One region of the Paraburkholderia sp. USG1 genome, then DNA from elsewhere that is predicted to be linked to it. Evidence: predicted binding sites of a transcription regulator. Region 1 holds the regulator's gene; the other holds the start of a gene.
The links. The regulator HrcA, encoded in region 1, represses chaperone genes, less so after heat shock. The targets are predictions, from matches to a motif close to TTAGCACTCNNNNNNNNNGAGTGCTAA.

Region 1 (9,804 bases):
ACCGCCGCGTGCGGCGCCACCGGCCGCCTGGCCGAAGATGTCGCCGAAAATATCGCCGAATGCATCGGCAAAACCGCCAAAACCTTGTGCGCCGGCACCGCCCATGTTCGGATCGACACCCGCGTGGCCGTACTGATCGTACGCGGCACGCTTTTGCGAGTCCGAGAGCATTTCATAGGCTTCCTTCACCTCTTTGAAATGCCCTTCCGCATCCTTGTTGCCCGGATTGCGGTCAGGGTGGTGCTTCATCGCCAGCTTGCGATAAGCCTTCTTGATTTCGTCGTCGCTCGCGTTCTTTGCGACGCCCAGAACCTCGTAGTAATCCCGTTTCGCCATATCGGTTCAACGCCACTCGCGCAATGCGACGCGGTGGCTCCTCTTGAATGCTGGAGTCTCACGACTCGTCCGGCCGCTGTTTCATGCCCCTTCAACACGGCCTGAAAACAACGCCCTCCATAAAACAAATGTGCCCGGAGAGCCCCGAAAGGCTCGCCAGGCGCGATAACCGCTTTCGCACGTTCATGTCGCCCGGTTGGACGCAATCCCTTGTGCAGCCGGGCCGCACACATTGCTGTGTGCGGCTTTACGGTCGAAATGCGACCTGGCTTTAGTCTTTCTTGACTTCCTTGAACTCGGCGTCGACCACGTCGTCCTGCTGCTGGCTCGCGCCACCAGCCGATGCACCCGCGCCGCCCGCACCCGCCGCGCCTGCTGCCGCGGCTTCAGCACCTTGCGCAGCCTGCATGTCGGCGTACATCTTCTCGCCCATCTTCTGCGAGGCGGTGGCGACCACTTCGATCTTGGCTTCGATCGTGGCCTTGTCGCTCGAACCGCTCTTCAGCGTTTCTTCGAGATCCTTCAGCGCGGTTTCGATCTTTTCCTTCTCGCCGGCTTCCAGCTTGTCGCCATATTCGGTGAGCGCCTTCTTCGTGCTGTGGACCAGCGCGTCGCCCTGGTTGCGGGCATCGGCCAACTCACGCAGCTTGTGATCTTCTTCGGCGTTCGCTTCGGCGTCCTTCACCATCTTCTCGATTTCGGCTTCGGACAGACCCGAGTTCGCCTTGATCGTGATGCGGTTTTCCTTGCCGGTCGCCTTGTCTTTCGCGCCGACGTGCAGAATGCCGTTCGCGTCGATGTCGAAGCTCACCTCGATCTGCGGCGTGCCGCGTGGTGCCGGCGGAATGCCTTCCAGGTTGAACTCGCCCAGCAGCTTGTTGCCGGCTGCCATTTCGCGTTCGCCCTGGAACACCTTGATCGTCACGGCGCCCTGATTGTCGTCAGCCGTCGAGTAGACCTGCGCGTGCTTGGTCGGGATCGTGGTGTTCTTGTTGATCATCTTCGTCATCACGCCGCCGAGCGTTTCGATGCCGAGCGACAGCGGGGTCACGTCGAGCAGCAGAACGTCCTTGCGGTCGCCCGACAACACCTGACCCTGGATCGCGGCGCCAACGGCCACGGCTTCGTCCGGGTTCACGTCACGGCGCGGATCCTTGCCGAAGAACTCCTTGACCTTTTCCTGCACCTTCGGCATGCGGGTCATACCGCCGACCAGAATCACGTCGTCGATTTCGCCGACCTTCACGCCTGCGTCCTTGATCGCCACGCGGCACGGTTCGATGGTGCGTTCGATCAGCTCTTCAACCAGCGCTTCCAGCTTCGCACGCGTGATTTTCAGGTTCAAATGCTTCGGACCCGACGCGTCGGCCGTGATGTACGGCAGGTTGATTTCGGTTTGCTGGCTCGAGGACAGCTCGATCTTGGCCTTTTCAGCCGATTCCTTCAGGCGTTGCAGCGCGAGCACGTCTTTCGACAGATCGACGCCCTGCTCTTTCTTGAACTCGCCGATGATGTAATCGATGATGCGCTGGTCGAAGTCTTCACCGCCGAGGAACGTATCGCCGTTCGTGGACAGCACTTCGAACTGCTTTTCACCGTCGACATCCGCGATTTCGATGATCGACACGTCGAACGTACCGCCACCCAGGTCATACACCGCGATCTTGCGGTCGCCCTTTTCGTTCTTGTCGAGGCCGAAAGCCAGAGCAGCCGCGGTCGGTTCGTTGATGATCCGCTTCACCTCCAGACCGGCGATACGGCCTGCATCTTTGGTTGCCTGACGCTGGCTGTCGTTGAAGTACGCGGGAACCGTGATCACCGCCTCGGTGACCGGCTCGCCGAGATAGTCTTCAGCGGTCTTCTTCATCTTGCGCAGCACTTCCGCGGAGATTTGCGGCGGAGCGAGCTTCTGGTCGCGCACTTCGACCCATGCATCGCCGTTATCGGCCTTGATGATCTTGTACGGCATCAGGCCGATGTCTTTCTGCACTTCTTTTTCTTCGAAGCGACGGCCAATCAGGCGCTTGACTGCGTACAACGTGTTCTTCGGGTTCGTGACCGACTGACGCTTCGCAGGCGCGCCGACGAGAATCTCGCCGTCTTCCATGTAAGCGATGATCGACGGCGTGGTGCGCGCGCCTTCCGAGTTCTCGATCACCTTGACCGAATTGCCTTCCATGATCGCCACGCACGAGTTGGTCGTGCCGAGGTCGATGCCGATGATTTTGCCCATTTTTACTAATCTCCTGACTTTGATCGCTGCGGGAATCGCCTTGTTTGCCTAGCTGGCGGTAAGGCGATCCGCTCTCAATTCCTACCTGCACTCAACATAAGTGCGTCCGCATCGTTTTCAAGACCTCTTTTGCGATGCGGTCTTTAATTTTTTTCAATCGGGCGAACTTTTGCCCAGATTTACTCCATCAGCTTGCGCGCCGGCGGTTTTTGCAGCGTTTTTCTCAGCATTACCTGCCCGGATCTTCTCCCGCGCGGCCGCGACCGCGGCCTGGAACTGCCCGAGGCCGTGCCAGCCGGTTGCCCGGCCGAGCCGCTTGCCGCGGTAAAAGAAGAACCATGTTGGCACCCCGTGCAGCATGAAGCGCCGGCCCAGCTCGCGATGCTCGTAAACGTTGCTGTGAAACCATTTGAGGCCGAGTGCGCGAATCGCGTCCGGCTGCGCCAGCATCGCCTTCTTGGCGATCTCGCAATTGAAGCAGTCGAAACCCCAGAAAAACACCACGGCCAGTTCATCCCCGGCTTCGGCGAGCGCCGCGTCGAATGACGCGGCGCTCAACTCCTGCATGCCGAAGACCGCGAACGCGGTGGCGTCGACGGGAATGTTGGCCATGACGGCGCCTGCCGGACGAAACGGCTTACGAAGCCCGGCGGTGCTTACTTCGGGGCCGCGACGGTCACGAGTGCCGGACGCAGCACCCGATCGGCAATCACGAAGCCCTTTTGCAGCACGGCCACCACGGTGTTCGGCTCCTGGTCGGCCGGCACCATGGAAATGGCTTGATGGCGATGCGGGTCGAACTTCTCGCCCACCGGATTCAGGGCGACGACGCGGCCCTTTTCCAGTGCGCCGGTGAGCTGGCGCAGCGTGAGTTCGACGCCTTCGCGCACCTTCGCAGGATCGTCGGACGAGTGCGCGACGGCTGCTTCGAGGCTGTCGATCACCGGCAGCAGATGCTCGGCAAAACTCTCGATCGCAAACTTGTGCGCCTTGGCGACGTCTTCCTGAGCGCGGCGGCGCACGTTCTCGGTCTCGGCCTTGGCCCGCAGGAAGCTTTCCTGCAACTCGGCGATCTTTGCCTGAGCCTCGGCGAGTGCAGCCTGCTCGGCGCTCGCCGGCGAGTCGGTCGCCGCGTTCGCCGCTGCTTCCTGTTGAGGTGCCGCGGCCTCGGCGGCCTGGCGCGCGGTTTCTTCGGCGGGCTTAGGATTCTGGCTCGTCGGGTTCTCTTGCGTGTTTTCCATGTCGCTGAAAGTCGTTAAAAAGTGAAAGCGAGGTAAAAGCCGGCGGTGACGGCAGCGCAAAAACCTGGCGTGGTTTGTGCGTTGCAAAATCGCGACAGACAACTTCGCGAGCCACCGCAAATCAACACGGCAGATGAGGCCGGAAAGAACCATTTCAAGCGGCTCTCCCGGATCTTTTCGTATCATGGCCGAACGGCGGAAATGCCCGGTTACAACCATTATTGCGGCGCAATCAGATTGAGATTGAGTGCGGACTGCAAGTGGCCTATGCTCCAATAAAGCATCGGAAAAGACGCGTTAACCCTAATCTGACGTAAGCCTTTCCGACATATTGCAATTCCACCCGATTCGCCCGTCTTTCTCCTGAACCTTCCCTAGGGGAGCACCGTGAAACTGACCTTTGCAATCTCGGTGGTCGCATTGGTACTGATTGCGGGCACCACGACCATCTGCATGTCCGGGGCTGTCAACGATCACACTACCGAATACGGCGGTGTGCACGCAACCATGGAACAGCTGTTCAACCCCCACCTGAAAGTTTGTCGATAGTGCGCCGGTCGCGCTTGGTCGGCCGGCCGTGCAATGCGGCCGCCGGTTCGCGATACGTCTTGCGCCGCTCCTGTTCGACCTGCCGCTTCACCCTGCTCTCTTCGGTTTCCGCATAAAGCGTTTGTGCGACGCTCGCCGGGCCGCGCACGTCGCACATGCCCAGCACCGCCACTTGCCACACAATCCGCTCTATCTCGATCTCGACCAGGTCGCCGACGCGCACGTCTTTGGCCGGCTTGACGCTGGCGCCGTCAATGCGCACATGCCCTTTTTCGACGGCCGCCGCCGCGAGCGAACGCGTCTTGAAGAAGCGCGCCGCCCAAAGCCATTTGTCGATGCGCAGTTTCGCGCCCGCTTCGGTTGAAATCCCGTAATTCATGAGCCTGTTCAAGCTCCTGTCGTATGCGGCACCGGCAGCGCCTGCACCGGCCAGCCCTGCAGATTCTGCGCGACGATTTCCCCCAACGCGGCAATCCACGCCTGCGACGCATTCAGGCAGGCAATCCGATGGAAATCCTTGCCGCCCGCATGCAGGAATTCGTCGCGCACTTCCATGCCGATTTCCTCGATGGTTTCAAGGCAGTCGGCAGTGAAGCCCGGACAGAACACATCGGCGCGCCGCACGCCCGCCGCGCCCAATTCTTTGAGCGTGGGCGCCGTGTACGGCTGCAACCACTCGGCCTTGCCGAAACGCGACTGGAACGTAATGCGGCATTCCACCGGCGTCAGTTCGAGCGCCTGCATCAGCAGCGCGCCGGTTTGCTGGCATTGCTCGTGGTATGGGTCGCCGAGATCCAGCGTGCGTTTGGGCACGCCGTGAAAACTCAGCACCAGCTTGTCGCCCGCGGCGAAATCCGGCCGGCCGTGCTGATGCCAATATTGATGCACCTGCGCGGCAAGCGCCGCAATGTAGGCCGGATGATCGGCGTACTGGCGCACCGTGCGGATTTCCGGCTGATTGCGCATGCGTTTGAGCGCCGAAAAGGCGTCGTCGAAAGCGGTAGCGGTGGTGGACGACGAATACTGCGGATACATGGGCATGAGCAGCACGCGTTCGGCACCCGCCAGCTTGAGCTGGTTCAGCATGGCCGGAATACCCGGCGTGCCGTAGCGCATCGCGTAATCGACGAGCACCGTGTAGTCGTTCAGTTGCAGCAGATGGCGCAAGCCCTCCACCTGCTTCTCAGTATGGACGCGCAGCGGTGAACCTTCCGGCATCCACACCGCGGCGTACTTCTTGGCGGAAGCGACGCCCCGAAACGGCAGAATCAGCAAACGCAAGATGATCTGCCAGAGCAGCGCCGGAATTTCGACCACGCGCGGATCGGATAGAAACTGCGCGAGATAGCGGCGGACCGCACGCGGCGTCGGCGCGTCGGGTGTGCCGAGATTGATCAGCAGCACAGCGACACGGTGTGACGTGGCGTTCTGTGAAGGCCGCTCGAGGTCGAAGCGCATAGGCAGCAGAGGTAACCCGCTCAGGCGGAGTGTCGGTTCAGGTGAGAACCATTATAGCGGCGTGGTGCATGCACCGGTCCGCCGGACACCCCTGGCCATTCGGCCAATTGGCAAGCCGTGCGCCGTCACGCATTATTCGTGGCTGGAACAGCCAACACCGGAAGCCGAAGCTATTTACTGCTGGCTGAGGGTCAGCGAAAGCAGGCGCGCGGTAATGTCCACAATCGGAATCACGCGGTTGTAGGCCATGCGGGTCGGTCCGATCACGCCCAAGGTGCCGACGATCTTGCCGTTCACCTCGTAAGGCGCGGTGACCACGCTCATTTCCTCGATCGGCACGAGATTCGACTCGCCGCCAATGAAAATCTGCACGCCCGCCGCGTGACTCGACACGTCGAGCAACTGAAGGAGACTGGTCTTTTGGTCGAACACATCGAACAGCTTGCGCAAGCGCGCCATGTCCGACGAAAGGTCGGCCACTTCGAGCAGGTTGCGCTCGCCCGAAATCAGCACGGTTTCGCCCGTGTCGGCTTCGTCCGTACTGGCCGTGACGGCGGCATGCATCAGCGTGGTCATGTCGCCGCGCAGTTCGTCGATTTCTTCGCGCAGGCGGCGGCGCACGTCGTCGAACGAGAGGCCCGCGAAGTGTGCGTTGATGTAGTTGGAGGCCTCGACAAGTTGCGACGGCGAGAAATCGCGCTGGGTCGCCATGATGCGGTTCTGCACGTCGCCTTCCGGCGTGACGATGATCAGCAGAATGCGTTTGTCCGACAAGCGCATGAACTCGATCTGCTTGAACACATGGCTGCGCCGCGGCGTGAGCACCACGCCGGCGAACTGCGAGAGGTTGGACAGCACGCTGGCCGCCGCGGCGACGATTTTCTGCGGCTCGCCCGCCTGCAGCGTGGTCTTGACGGTACGCATCACCGCTTCTTCGTCAGCGGCGGACTCCACCGTCAGCATGGTGTCCACGAACAGACGATAGCCGCGCGGCGTGGGAATGCGGCCCGCGGAAGTATGCGGACTGATCACGAGCCCCAGATCCTCGAGGTCGGACATCACGTTGCGGATCGTTGCGGGACTGAGTTCGAGACCCGAATAGCGCGACAACGTGCGCGAGCCGACCGGCTGACCTTCGGCGATGTAGCGCTCGATCAGCGTTTTGAGGAGGGTTTGTGCGCGAGGATCTAGCATGACGGAAAATTTTAGCTCAATGGCACGACTACCGCGAGCGCTAGGGGCGCCCATCCCTGACGAACGCGCCGCCGCTTGCCGCTGCGGCACGTTGCCTCCGGCCCGGCACGTTGGCCGGCGTTCAGCCCGGCGCGTTGCGGACCACGTCGCGGGCCGCCTTCCGGGCGGCCCGGCTGCCGGCACCCCGCCGCACTTTAACCGGCGCGCATGTCATCAAGGCTTCACCATTCTAACGATAATCGCGAGACGCGCTGGCGGCCCGCGCACGTCGGCTCGCCACCGGGTCTGCCCACGGTTCTTTTCAGGCCCCACCTATGGTGTAATGCCGGCATGCAAGTGACCAGCCAGTTCAAGACCGTCGCGCTCGTCGGGCGCAACAATACGCCGGGTATCGCCGAGCCGTTGACCGCGCTCGCCTTGTGCATCGCGAAGCGCGGCTTCGAGGTCGTGTTCGAAGCCGATACCGCCGCCGAGATCGGCGTCACCGACTACCCGGCGCTGCGCCCCGCCGAGATCGGCGCGCGCGCCGACGTGGCCGTGGTGCTGGGCGGCGACGGCACCATGCTCGGCATCGGCCGTCAGCTCGCGCCGTACCGTACGCCTTTGATCGGCATCAACCACGGGCGGCTTGGCTTCATTACCGACATTCCGATCTCCGACATGCGCGAGATCGTGCCGCAAATGCTGGCCGGCAATTTCGAACGCGAAGAACGCGTGCTGCTCGAAGCGCGCATCATGCGCGACGGCAACCCGATCTATCACGCGCTGGCCTTCAACGACGTGGTGGTCAACCGCAGCGGTTTCTCAGGCATGGCGGAGCTGCATGTCTCGGTAGATGGCCGCTTCATGTACAACCAGCGCTCGGACGGCCTGATCGTGGCCACGCCCACCGGCTCTACCGCTTATGCGCTGTCGTCGCAAGGGCCGATTCTGCATCCGCAATTGCAGGGCATCGTGCTGGTGCCGATTGCTCCGCACGCGCTGTCGAACCGTCCGATCGTGCTGCCGGACGATTCCAAGGTGAGCATCCAGATCGTCTCGGGGCGCGAAGTGAACGTCAATTTCGACATGCAGTCGTTCACCTCGCTCGAACTGAGCGACACGATCGAAGTGCGCCGCTCGCGTCATACGGTGCCCATGCTGCATCCCGTCGGCTACAGCTATTTCGCCACGCTGCGCAAGAAGCTGCACTGGAACGAATACCCGTCGCACGAAGAAGACCCCAAGCCCTGAGCGGCGAGGCCACCGGAACGCGAACGCCGCCGCTGCCGAACCCTGACCACCAAGCTCATCAGACGACCTCCATGCTTCGCCACCTCTCGATACGCGACTTCGTCATCGTCGCCGCGCTCGATCTCGAATTCGACACCGGCTTCACTGTTTTTTCCGGCGAAACCGGCGCCGGCAAGTCGATCCTGATCGACGCGCTGGCGCTCGCGCTCGGCGCCCGTGCCGATGCGAACGTCGTGCGCACCGGCGAAAGCCGCGCGGACATCACGGCGGAATTCGAGACCCATGCGCAGGTCGAGCAATGGCTCGACGAGCAGGCGCTCGGCACGACGGGCAGCGACGGTCATCACGGCAGCACCGTGATGCTGCGGCGCGTGGTGGATGGCAACGGCCGCTCGCGGGCGTTCATCAACGGCACCGCGGCGACGCTCGCGCAGTTGCGCGAGGTCGGCGAGATGCTGGTGGATATTCACGGCCAGCACGCGCACCAGTTGCTGATGCGCCCTGACGCGCAACGCGAACTGTTCGACACTCACGCCGGACTGTCCGACACGGCGGCTACCGTCACGCGGGCATGGCGCACATGGCGCGAGAGGGTTCAGGCGGTCGAGCATGCGCAAACGCGTGACCGTGAGCTGCAACTGGAACGCGAGCGCCTCGCCTGGCAGCTCACCGAACTGGACAAACTCGCGCCGCAGCCCGGCGAGTGGGAAGAGGTCAATTCGGAGCACCGGCGGCTGTCGCATTCGGCCAATCTGATCGACGGCGTGCAAGGCGCACTCGGCGCGCTGTCCGAATCGGACGAGGCGATGATCACGCATCTGTCCTCGATCGTCTCGAAGGTGCGCGATCTGGCGGAGATCGATCCGGCCTTGAACGATGTACTCGCCGCGCTCGAACCGGCCGAAATCCAGTTGCAGGAAGCGGCCTATTCGCTGAGCCATTACGCGCAAAAGCTCGAACTCGATCCGGACCGGCTGGCGCAGGTCGAAAAGCGTCTGGACGCGTTGCATTCGGCCGCACGCAAATTCCGTCTGCAGCCGCAAACGCTGCCGGAGGAACACGAGGCGCGCCGCGCGCAACTGGCCGCGCTCGACGCGGCCGCCGACCTCGACAGCCTGCACGCCGCCGAAGCCAAAGCCAAAGAAAACTTCCTGACCGAGGCGAAGAAACTCTCGAAAGCGCGTGCCAAGGCCGGCAAGGCGCTGGGCGCGGCGGTCACCACGGGCATGCAGGAACTGTCAATGAAAGGCGGCAGCTTCGAAGTCGCGCTGGTGCCGCTGCCCGAAGGTGGCGCGCATGGGCTCGAACAGGTCGAGTTCCGCGTCGCCGGTCATGCCGGCGTGCCGCTGCGGCCACTCGCCAAAGTCGCCTCGGGCGGCGAACTGGCGCGGATCAGCCTCGCCCTCGCAGTGATCGCGAGCGCCGCCAGCCCCACGCCCACGCTGATTTTCGACGAAGTGGATACGGGCATCGGCGGCGGCGTCGCCGAAGTGGTCGGACGGCTTCTGCATCAGCTCGGCCAGCAGCGCCAGGTGCTGTGCGTGACGCACTTGCCGCAAG
Region 2 (9,804 bases), on a different contig from region 1:
TCGATCCGGCAACCGGCGCGGTGACGGATCTGTATAGCTCGTCGTCGTTCCCGGTCGACGAGCAAGGGGCGTTTGCAGTGGGCGCGGCCTACACGATCGGCAAAGTCATGTTGAGCGGTGACTTCACCTACACGACGATCAAGGGCCTCGGCGAGACCTCGCATATGCAAGTCTATGAAGCGGGCGCTTCTTATACCTTCACTCCGGCGTTGATGCTGTACGGCGGTTATCAGCACACGCGATTCGAAGGGAACCACTGGAATCAGGGTTCGCTCGGGCTGCATTACCTGCTGTCCAAGCGCACGGACGTCTATATTTCCGGCGACTATCTGCGAGCTTCAGATGGCGTGAACGCGGTGATCGGCTATAGCTTCACACCGTCCACCTCGAACACGCAGACCGATGTGCGGATCGGCATGCGGCATTCGTTCTGACGGGTATTTCTAACGCGCAACAACAGGGCGGTGTTCCATGTGACGGGGACCGCCCGCGCCATCACGATGTGCGTTCGAGCTGCTTCCTGAACGTCTCGATCAGCGCACGCACCTTTGCCGGCGGACGGCGTATCGGGAGGACGTATCGACATGGACGCATTGAAACGCGTCCTGCCTTTCGCCGACTACGACTGTTATCTGTGCGGACCCGGACAGTTCATGCGTGACCTGTACGAAGGGTTGCGCGGACTGAATGTGGCGGATGAGCGTATCCGTTTCGAGGCCTTCGGTCCGGCGAGTGTGAAGCGCACGACTGTCGTCGAAGTGCAGATCGAACCCGGTGCGGCGCTAATTTGCATGGCGCATCCGGTTGCCGGGGATCCCGGCGCGGGTGCGGGCGTAACGCTGGATCTCCGGGGGAGGCGAACGATAGCGTGGCCGACGTCGCGCGCGGCGTCAGTGAGCCGACTCGCGGACCTCGGCGCCCGAAGCGCTCGACAGGCAGCGCAACGCGCGATCGCCATCGCTACGGGCCGCCGCCTCGACCGGGAAGGTTTCCTTGCTGAATGCAACCACCTTGAATCCGGATCCCGCCGCGCGCGGCGTGGTGATACCCCAATGCCAGCCGCCATCCTGCTCGAATACATGCAGAACAGCCGTGTTCGGCACGTGTAAAGCCTCATAAGTCGTCATGGCACATTCCTCCGTCACAGCACGACCGTGAGTGCAAATTGCAGACTCCTGATTCGAGTTTAGTCGCATTTTGCTGCACCGCAATATTTAGTTTGTTGTAGAAACGTTGAATTAGTCTGCGGAGCCCTAGCCGGCGGGGATGGGCGCGCACCAAACCCGTGGGAAAAGCACAAACGGCACGGGCCGGCTCCGCTGTAAAGCGAATGCCGGCCCGTGTTGCCTGCGTTAACCGCCTGGTGTCTGGCGGGAGAGGAGGGTTGTCAGAAATCGAGTCCCGGGCCTCCTGCGCCAGGGCCGCCCGGCTGACCCGCGGCCGGTGTATCTTTCGGTGCCTCGTGGACGGTGGCGTCGGTGGTCAGCAGCAAGCCGGCTACCGAAGACGCGTTCTGCAGCGCGGCGCGCGTGACCTTGGTCGGATCGAGTACGCCCGACTCGACCAGATCGCCATATTCGCCGGTCTGAGCGTTGTAGCCGAAATTACCCGTGCCTTGCGCCACCTTCGCGACCACCACGCTCGCTTCCTCGCCGGCATTCGTGACAATCTGGCGCAACGGTTCTTCGAGCGCCCGCAGCACGATCTTGATGCCGGCGTCCTGATCGGCATTCGCGCCCTTGAGCCCGCTGATCGCCTGCTTCACGCGAATCAGCGCGACACCGCCGCCAGGCACGATGCCTTCTTCTACCGCGGCGCGCGTTGCGTGCAGTGCATCGTCGACACGGTCTTTCTTTTCCTTGACTTCGATTTCGGTTGCGCCGCCCACCTTGATCACCGCCACGCCGCCTGCGAGCTTCGCGACGCGTTCCTGCAGCTTTTCGCGGTCGTAGTCGGAGGTCGCTTCCTCGATCTGCGTGCGGATCTGCTTCACGCGCGCTTCGATGTTTTTACTGTCGCCCGCGCCGTCGATCACGGTGGTGTTTTCCTTGCCGACTTCGATGCGCTTGGCCTGACCCAGTTCGGCGAGCGTCGCTTTTTCGAGCGACAGGCCGGTTTCCTCGGCGATCACCTGGCCGCCGGTCAGGATAGCGATGTCTTCGAGCAGCGCCTTGCGACGATCGCCGAAACCGGGCGCCTTCACCGCAACGGTCTTCAGAATGCCGCGAATGTTGTTCACGACCAGCGTGGCGAGCGCTTCGCCTTCCACGTCTTCCGCAATGATCAGAAGCGGACGACCGGCTTTCGCGACCTGTTCCAGGATCGGCAGCAGATCGCGAATGTTCGACACCTTCTTGTCGTGCAGCAGCACAAACGGGTTATCGAGTACGGCGACCTGTTTATCCTGATCGTTGATGAAATACGGCGACAGGTAGCCACGGTCGAACTGCAGACCTTCCACCACGTCGAGTTCGTCGTCGAGCGACTTGCCGTCTTCCACGGTAATGACGCCTTCCTTGCCGACGCGGTCGATCGCTTCCGCGATACGCTGGCCGATCGACTCTTCGCCGTTGGCCGAAATCGTCGCGACCTGGGCGATTTCCTTGCTGGTGGTGGTCGGCTTGCTGATCTTCTTCAGCTCGTCGATCGCGGCGATCACCGCCTTGTCGATGCCGCGCTTCAGATCCAGCGGGTTGAGGCCCGCCGCTACGTATTTCTGACCTTCGCGCACGATGGCCTGAGCGAGCACGGTCGCCGTCGTGGTGCCGTCGCCCGCGGCGTCGCTGGTGCGCGAAGCGACTTCCTTGACGAGTTGCGCGCCGATGTTCTGCACGCGGTCCGACAGTTCGATTTCCTTGGCCACCGAAACACCGTCCTTGGTCACGACGGGCGAGCCGAAGCTGCGTTCCAGCACCACGTTGCGGCCTTTCGGACCCAGCGTGACCTTCACCGCATTGGCCAGAATGTTGACGCCTTCGACCAGCCGCGAGCGGGCGACATCGCTGAAAATAATTTCTTTTGCTGCCATGATTTGACGCTCCGTTCGTTATTGAGTGACGACTGCGACCACATCTTCTTCGCGCAGCACGAGCAGTTCGTTGCCGTCGACTTTGACCGACTGCCCGGCGTATTTGCCGAACAGCACGCGTTCACCGACTTTCAGATCGGGCTCGATGCGTTTGCCGTCGCTATCGCGCTTGCCCGGACCAATGGCGATCACTTCGCCCTGGTCGGGCTTTTCCGCGGCGCTTTCGGGAATGACGATGCCTGAAGCGGTTTTGGTCTCCTGGTCGAGACGCTTGACGATCAGGCGGTCATGCAAGGGACGTAGGCTCATGATTCGATTTCCACGGTTAATTTCTGGCACTCGTCGTTGGTGAGTGCTGACCGGGATCGAGTATAGAAATGAGTCGCGCGTTGCTCCAATAACGGATTCATCGATCCTTATCCGCAATTCGCATTTCACAATCGCGAATATTCATAGCTCGATTCGCTGGTTTTGCGCGGGGAGCCACGTCCCTATACTGGTCCGTTGCATCGGCATGTCCTATTGGGGCGCCGGATCACTCTCCCAACTCAACAGTCGGATCGCACGCGATCCGTGGGCTTTTACAAGGAATCAAGGCATGCAGGTCTCACAGGACACCACGGCGCGCGCCAGGCTTGAAGCGGCACTCGCCGGGTTGCCGGCACTGGCTCAGGCGATCGGCGAAGACGCCGCGCAACGTGAATTGCGGCGCGAGTTGCCATTCGACCGCTTCGCGTTGTTTCGTGAATCCGGTCTCGGCGTACTCCGCTTTCCGGCCGAGTGGGGCGGTCTGGGCGGATCGCTGGAAGATCTCTTTCATGTAATCGCCACGCTGGCCGCGCATGAGTCGAATGTCGCGCATGCACTGCGGATTCATTTCGACCAGACCGAGCAATTGCTGCTGTCGCCGCGTTCCGCCTTCAACGACACGCAGATCGAGCGCATACGGGAAGGGGCGATCTTCGGCGGTGCGTCTACCGAGTTGGGCACGGCGCGGCCCGGCGAAATCGTCACGAAGCTGGTGCGCGACGGCGAGCATTTTCGCGTGACGGGCAGAAAGTATTACTCGACCGGCACCGCGTTTGCCGACTACGCGCGGATCAACGTGCAGGACGAAAACGACGAGAAGGTGTCGATTGTGATTCCCGTGTCGCGCGAAGGGTTGCAGGTACTCGACGACTGGGACGGCATGGGGCAACGCATGACGGCAAGCGGCAGCCTCGTGCTAGACAACGTGCAGGTCTTTTCTCACGAGGTCGCGACGCGCGGCTATACGACGCTCGCCGGCCGGCACGGTAGCGCATTGCGGCAGTTGCACCTGGTGTCGGTCGCGGCAGGCATTGTGCGGAACATTGTTGCTGACGCCCGGCGCTACGTGACGCAATACGGCCGGCCTGTGCTGCACAGCCCGGCACCGTCGGCACGCGAGGACGGTTTCGTGCAGCAGGTGGTGGGCGATCTCGCGGCGCACAGCCTTTCCATCGATGCACTGATCGCGGCAAACGCACGCACGCTCGACCGCTCGGCGAATGCGATCCACAGCGGCGCGGCGAACGCGGAAGAGCTGGTGCTGGAAGGGGCGCTAGCCACCGCCAAGACGCAACTCGTGGTCAGCAAGCTGGCGCTGTATGCGGGCGAGCGTCTGTTCGAGATTGGCGGTGCATCGGCCACCGGCCGCGCGCACAATTTCGACCGCCATTGGCGCAATCTGCGCACGATCTTCAGTCATAACCCTTTGCTGCACAAGGCGCGCGTGATCGGCGATTACGAGCTGAACGGCGTGACCACGCATCTGACCGAAGGACGTGTGTTCTAACGCACGGCCATCCATTCACACCTTTTCGAGCATTGCACATCATGAGCCGAGATCTGCTGTTACTGCTGGAACCGGGCTTCACCGATCCGAACCATCCGGGCGAGCGCTTTATCTGCCCGGACGGAGCGCCCATTGAAGGTTTGCTGGCGGGCGATCCCGAGCGCAACGCCCGCCTCGACATTCGCCGGCTGCCGTTCCCGCGTCCTCGCACCGCGGTGATCGAGGCACTGGACGCCGAGCACCAGGGTCTGCCAGTGCTGATTCTCGGCGACGAGCAACCGGCGCCTGCCGATGCCCAGACGCTCGGCAACAAGCGCTTCGTGACCGACACGCGCCGTATTCTCGATCTGCTCGCGCAGCGCCACGGTTTTCCTAAAGTGCATTGATGTAGTCGGCCCGGTGACGGTTCGGGGTCTTCTGCTTTGCTTCTGGACGTCAGAACATCGGAGCAGATACATGACCCCGGCCGAAACCGCCACCTGTCGACCATAGATACGGAATCCTTATTCTCACCCGCCACCCGGCGACGATATCCGGCGCGCCTTTCCTCCCCACCGTGCTTTGCATATACATAACGATTGGTTCTTTTACCGCCGCTGCGGCTTTATCGTAAGCGCTGCGGCAGCAGCATTGCCGACACCACGACATTTCATTTCGGCCGACAGGGGCCGAAGCATCGGCAAAGGATCTCGATTACATGGCACGGTTGAATCGACGCGAATTTCTTATTTCATCGGGCGCGGCGCTCGCGGCGGCCGGCATGCCGGCCCTGGCGCTTGCCCAGGGCGAGGCGGGCGCACCGAAACGGGGCGGCACGCTGAACATGCTGATCAATCCGGAACCGCCCGTACTCGTGTCGATCTTCCAGACCACCGGGCCCGCGCTCGTCGCGAGTTCCAAGGTGCTGGAAGGCTTGCTGGCTTATGACTTCGACCTGCGCCCGAAACCGCAATTGGCCACCGCGTGGACCGTCAGCCCCGACGGACTGAAGTACACCTTCACCTTGCGGCAAAACGTGAAATGGCACGACGGCCAGCCGTTCACGTCGGCCGACGTCGCTTTCTCGATCGATCTGCTCAAATCAGTGCATCCACGGGGCCGCAGTACTTTCGCGAATGTAACGGGCGTCGCCACGCCCGACGCCCGCACCGCGGTGATCGAATTGTCGAAGCCGGCGCCGTATCTGTTGAAAGCACTCTCGGCCGGCGAATCGCCAATCGTGCCAAAGCACCTGTACGCGCAGGGCGATCCGCTGTCCAATCCCCACAACAACGCGCCGATTGGCACCGGGCCGTTCCGTTTCAAATCATGGACGCGTGGTGCCAATATCGTCTATGAGCGCAACCCGGCCTACTGGGACGCCGGCAAACCGTACATCGACAGCCTGGTTTTCAAAGTGATTCCCGATGCGGCCGCCCGTTCCGCCGCGTTCGAAACCGGCGCGCTCGATCTGGGCGGCGAGAATCCGGTGCCGCTCACGGATCTGCCGCGCCTCACGCAACTGCCGCAACTGGCGGTCGAAACGCGCGGCTACCGCTTTCTTGAGCCGCTCTCCGAGATCGACTTCAATCTCGATCATCCGATCCTCAAGGATCTGCGCGTGCGCCAGGCCATCGCGCATGCGGTCAACCCGCAGGTCGTGCAGCGCACCGTGGCCTATGGCTATGCCGATCTGTCGCCCACGCCGATTACGCCGGGCTCGCCCTATCACGACGCAAAACTCGTACCGTATGCGTTCGATACCGCCGAAGCGGAGAAACTGCTCGACGCCGCGGGCTATCCGCGCAAGGACGGCGGCGTGCGCTTCCGTCTGACGCACGACTTTCTGCCGTACGGCGACATGTACCGGCGCCAGGCCGACTATGTCAAATCGGCGCTGGGGCGCGTCGGCATCGACGTCACGGTGCGTTCGCAGGACCTGCCTGCATTCCTGAAGCGTGTGTATGCCGATCGCCAGTTCGATTTCACGAGCATCGGCGTCAATACGCTATTCGATCCGAGCGTGGGCGTTCAGCGTCTGTACTGGTCGAAGAATATCCGCCCCGGTGTGCCGTTTTCGAATGCGCCGCATTACAGCAATGCGGAAGTGGACCGGCTGCTGGAAAGCGCCGCGGTCGAAACCGACGAGAGCAAACGCGTGGTGCTGTACCAGCAGTTCCAGCAGATCGTTTACCGCGATCTGCCGATCCTCAACCTGGTCGCGCCGCGCATGGTCACGCTCGCGAACCGTCGTGTTCACAACCACACGGTGTCCGCGCAAGGCCTAGAAGGCAATCTCGCGGATGTTTATCTGAGTGCATGACAGGAGCGGCACGATGAGTCGAGGTTTGCGTTTCGGTGCGATTCTCCGGCGTACCGCATGGCAGGCGCTGCCGACGGTGATCGGCATTGTGATCCTGAACTTCTTCCTGCTGAAGCTGATGCCGGGCGACGCCGCCGACGTGCTTGCCGGCGAGTCCGGTTCGGCGACCGTGGAAACCATGCAGGTGCTGCGCGCGAAGTTCGGGCTCGATCAGCCGGTGCTGCATCAATTGTGGTCGTACCTCGCGCATCTGTCGCACTTCAGTCTCGGTTATTCGCCGCGCTACGACATGCCGGTGATGCAGCTGATCCTCTCGCGTTTGCCCAATACGCTGTTGCTGATGGGCGTGGCGTTGTCGTTCGCGATCGTGACGGGCGTGCTGCTCGGCGCGGTGATGGCGCATTGGGCCGGCAAGTGGCCGGACCGTGTGCTCTCGGTACTGGCCTTGCTGTTCTATTCGACGCCGGGTTTCTGGATCGGGCTGCTCGCAATCGTGCTGTTCTCGGTGCACCTCGGCTGGCTGCCGAGCGGCGGCAATCTGACGCTCGGCGTGCAACTGCACGGCTTCGCCTATTTCGCCGATGCCGCCCGGCACGTGCTGCTGCCGGCCGCCACGCTGGCGACGTTTTTCGTCGCGATCTACGCACGGCTGACGCGAGCCGCGATGCTGGAAGTGCAGCGTCAGGACTTCGTGCGCACCGCGCAGGCCAAGGGCTTGCACCCGTGGCGCGTCACGGTGCGCCATGTCTTGCGCAATGCGCTGATGCCGCTCACGACCATCGTCGGGATTCATTTCGGCACCTTGCTGGGCGGCGCCGCGGTGACCGAGACGGTGTTCAGCTGGCCCGGCCTCGGGCGGCTCGCGCTCGACGCCGTGATGGCGCGCGATTTCAGCGTGCTGCTCGGCGTGCTGCTGTTGTCGTCGCTGCTCGTGATCATCGCCAACGTGCTGGTCGATCTGCTGCAGGCATGGCTCGACCCCCGCGTCGCGTGACGGATCACGCTGACGCCACCCGTTTTTCCCAGAGGGATGACATGCCTTCCGATTCTTCCAATCTGATTTCCACGCCGCCCGAACCTGCGGTGTCGCCGTGGCGGCGCCAGTTGGCCGGTGCGCTGTTCGGCCTGCGCCGCAGCAATACGCCCGTTGTGGCTGACCGTGATGCAGCGGGGCGCGGAGTCTGGCGCGCACTGCTGCGCAATCCGTCGGCGCTCGCCGGCCTCGTGCTGCTCGCGGCATTCATCGCGCTGGCGCTGAGCGCGGGGCATCTGTTTCCCGGCGATCCGCTCGATATGGTGGCGGCGCCATTCGAATGGCCGGGCACGGACCCGCAATACCGGCTCGGCACCGATTCGCTCGGACGCGACGTGGCCGCCGGCATTGCGCATGGCACACGCGTATCGCTGCTGATCGGCGCGGTGTCGGCCGGGATCGGGCTCGTGATCGGCACGCTGGTCGGCGCCGCGGGCGGCTTCTTCGGCGGTCTGATCGATGACGTGCTGGTACGTATCACCGAATTGTTCCAGACCGTGCCGTCGTTCCTGCTGGTGATCGTGATCGTCGCGATCGGCCGGCCGAGCGTGACGATCATCGCATTCGCGATCGGGATCGCGTCATGGCCGACCGTCGCGCGGATCGTGCGTGCGGAATTCCGCTCGCTGCGCCAGTCGGACTTCGTGCTCGCCGCGCGCAGCCAGGGGTTCAGCAACGCGCGCATTATTTTCGGCGAAATTTTGCCGAACGCGTTGCCGCCGGTGATCGTGACCGCCTCGGTGATGGTGGCGAGCGCGATTCTGATCGAGTCGTCGCTATCGTTTCTCGGCATGGGCGATCCCAACGTGGTCAGCTGGGGAGGCATGATCGGCGCGGGCCGCGATTCGCTGCGCACCGCATGGTATCTGACCGCCGTTCCCGGCGCGGCAATCGTGCTCGCGGTACTTGCGCTGAACCTGCTCGGCGACGGCCTGAACGACGCACTCAATCCGCGCCTGCGCGAACGCGTTTGACAATGCCTTGGCCGATTACCGGGCCGACAGCGCGACCGACAACCTATCCGAGGATGCACCGTGGCAAACCTGCTTGAAGTACGCGACCTGCGCGTCAGTTTCGGCGCGCACCAGGCCGTGCGCGGCCTGAGTTTCGATATCGCGCAAGGAGAGACGCTGGCGCTGGTCGGCGAATCGGGTTGCGGCAAATCCGCGACGGCGCTTTCGTTGATGCGGCTCGTGCCGACGCCGGGACGCGTGACGGGCAGCCTGCGATTCGACGGCCGCGAGTTGCTCGATCTGCCGGCACGCGAAATCCGCGACATTCGCGGTCGCCAGATCTCGATGATCTTCCAGGAGCCGATGACGTCGCTCAATCCGGTGCTTTCGATCGGCGCGCAGATCGTCGAAACGTTGCGCCAACACGAAAGTCTCTCCAAAGCGGCGGCATGGAAGCGCGCGGTCGAATTGCTCGAACTGGTGCAGATTCCCGACCCGCAGCGGCGCGTATTCGATTTTCCGCACGAGCTTTCCGGCGGCCAGCGTCAACGGGTGATGATCGCAATGGCGGTGGCCTGCCGGCCGCGCCTGTTGATCGCGGACGAGCCGACCACGGCGCTCGACGTCACGATTCAGGCGCACATTCTCGACCTGCTCGATGGGTTGCGGCGC

Region 2: the regulator HrcA is predicted to act here: its motif matches at 3,361-3,387, upstream of NE850_RS07835 (co-chaperone GroES).

What each region holds. Positions count from the first base shown of each region.
Region 1 covers NZ_JAMWXW010000009.1:145,666-155,469, forward strand. The annotation lists gene dnaJ (molecular chaperone DnaJ) at 1-336, opposite strand, end outside; gene dnaK (molecular chaperone DnaK) at 608-2,569, opposite strand; gene NE850_RS14515 (co-chaperone YbbN) at 2,723-3,181, opposite strand; gene grpE (nucleotide exchange factor GrpE) at 3,226-3,810, opposite strand; gene NE850_RS14525 (RNA-binding S4 domain-containing protein) at 4,331-4,738, opposite strand; gene hemH (ferrochelatase) at 4,747-5,817, opposite strand; gene hrcA (heat-inducible transcriptional repressor HrcA) at 5,992-7,011, opposite strand; gene NE850_RS14540 (NAD kinase) at 7,342-8,244, shown strand; gene recN (DNA repair protein RecN) at 8,316-9,804, shown strand, end outside.
Region 2 covers NZ_JAMWXW010000004.1:296,780-306,583, reverse strand. The annotation lists gene NE850_RS07850 (porin) at 1-434, shown strand, start outside; partial or broken gene NE850_RS39415 (pyridoxamine 5'-phosphate oxidase) at 570-785, shown strand; gene NE850_RS07845 (hypothetical protein) at 891-1,127, opposite strand; gene groL (chaperonin GroEL) at 1,388-3,028, opposite strand; gene NE850_RS07835 (co-chaperone GroES) at 3,047-3,337, opposite strand; gene NE850_RS07830 (acyl-CoA dehydrogenase family protein) at 3,627-4,844, shown strand; gene NE850_RS07825 (DUF3088 domain-containing protein) at 4,886-5,230, shown strand; gene NE850_RS07820 (ABC transporter substrate-binding protein) at 5,542-7,146, shown strand; gene NE850_RS07815 (ABC transporter permease) at 7,160-8,140, shown strand; gene NE850_RS07810 (ABC transporter permease) at 8,182-9,153, shown strand; gene NE850_RS07805 (ABC transporter ATP-binding protein) at 9,214-9,804, shown strand, end outside.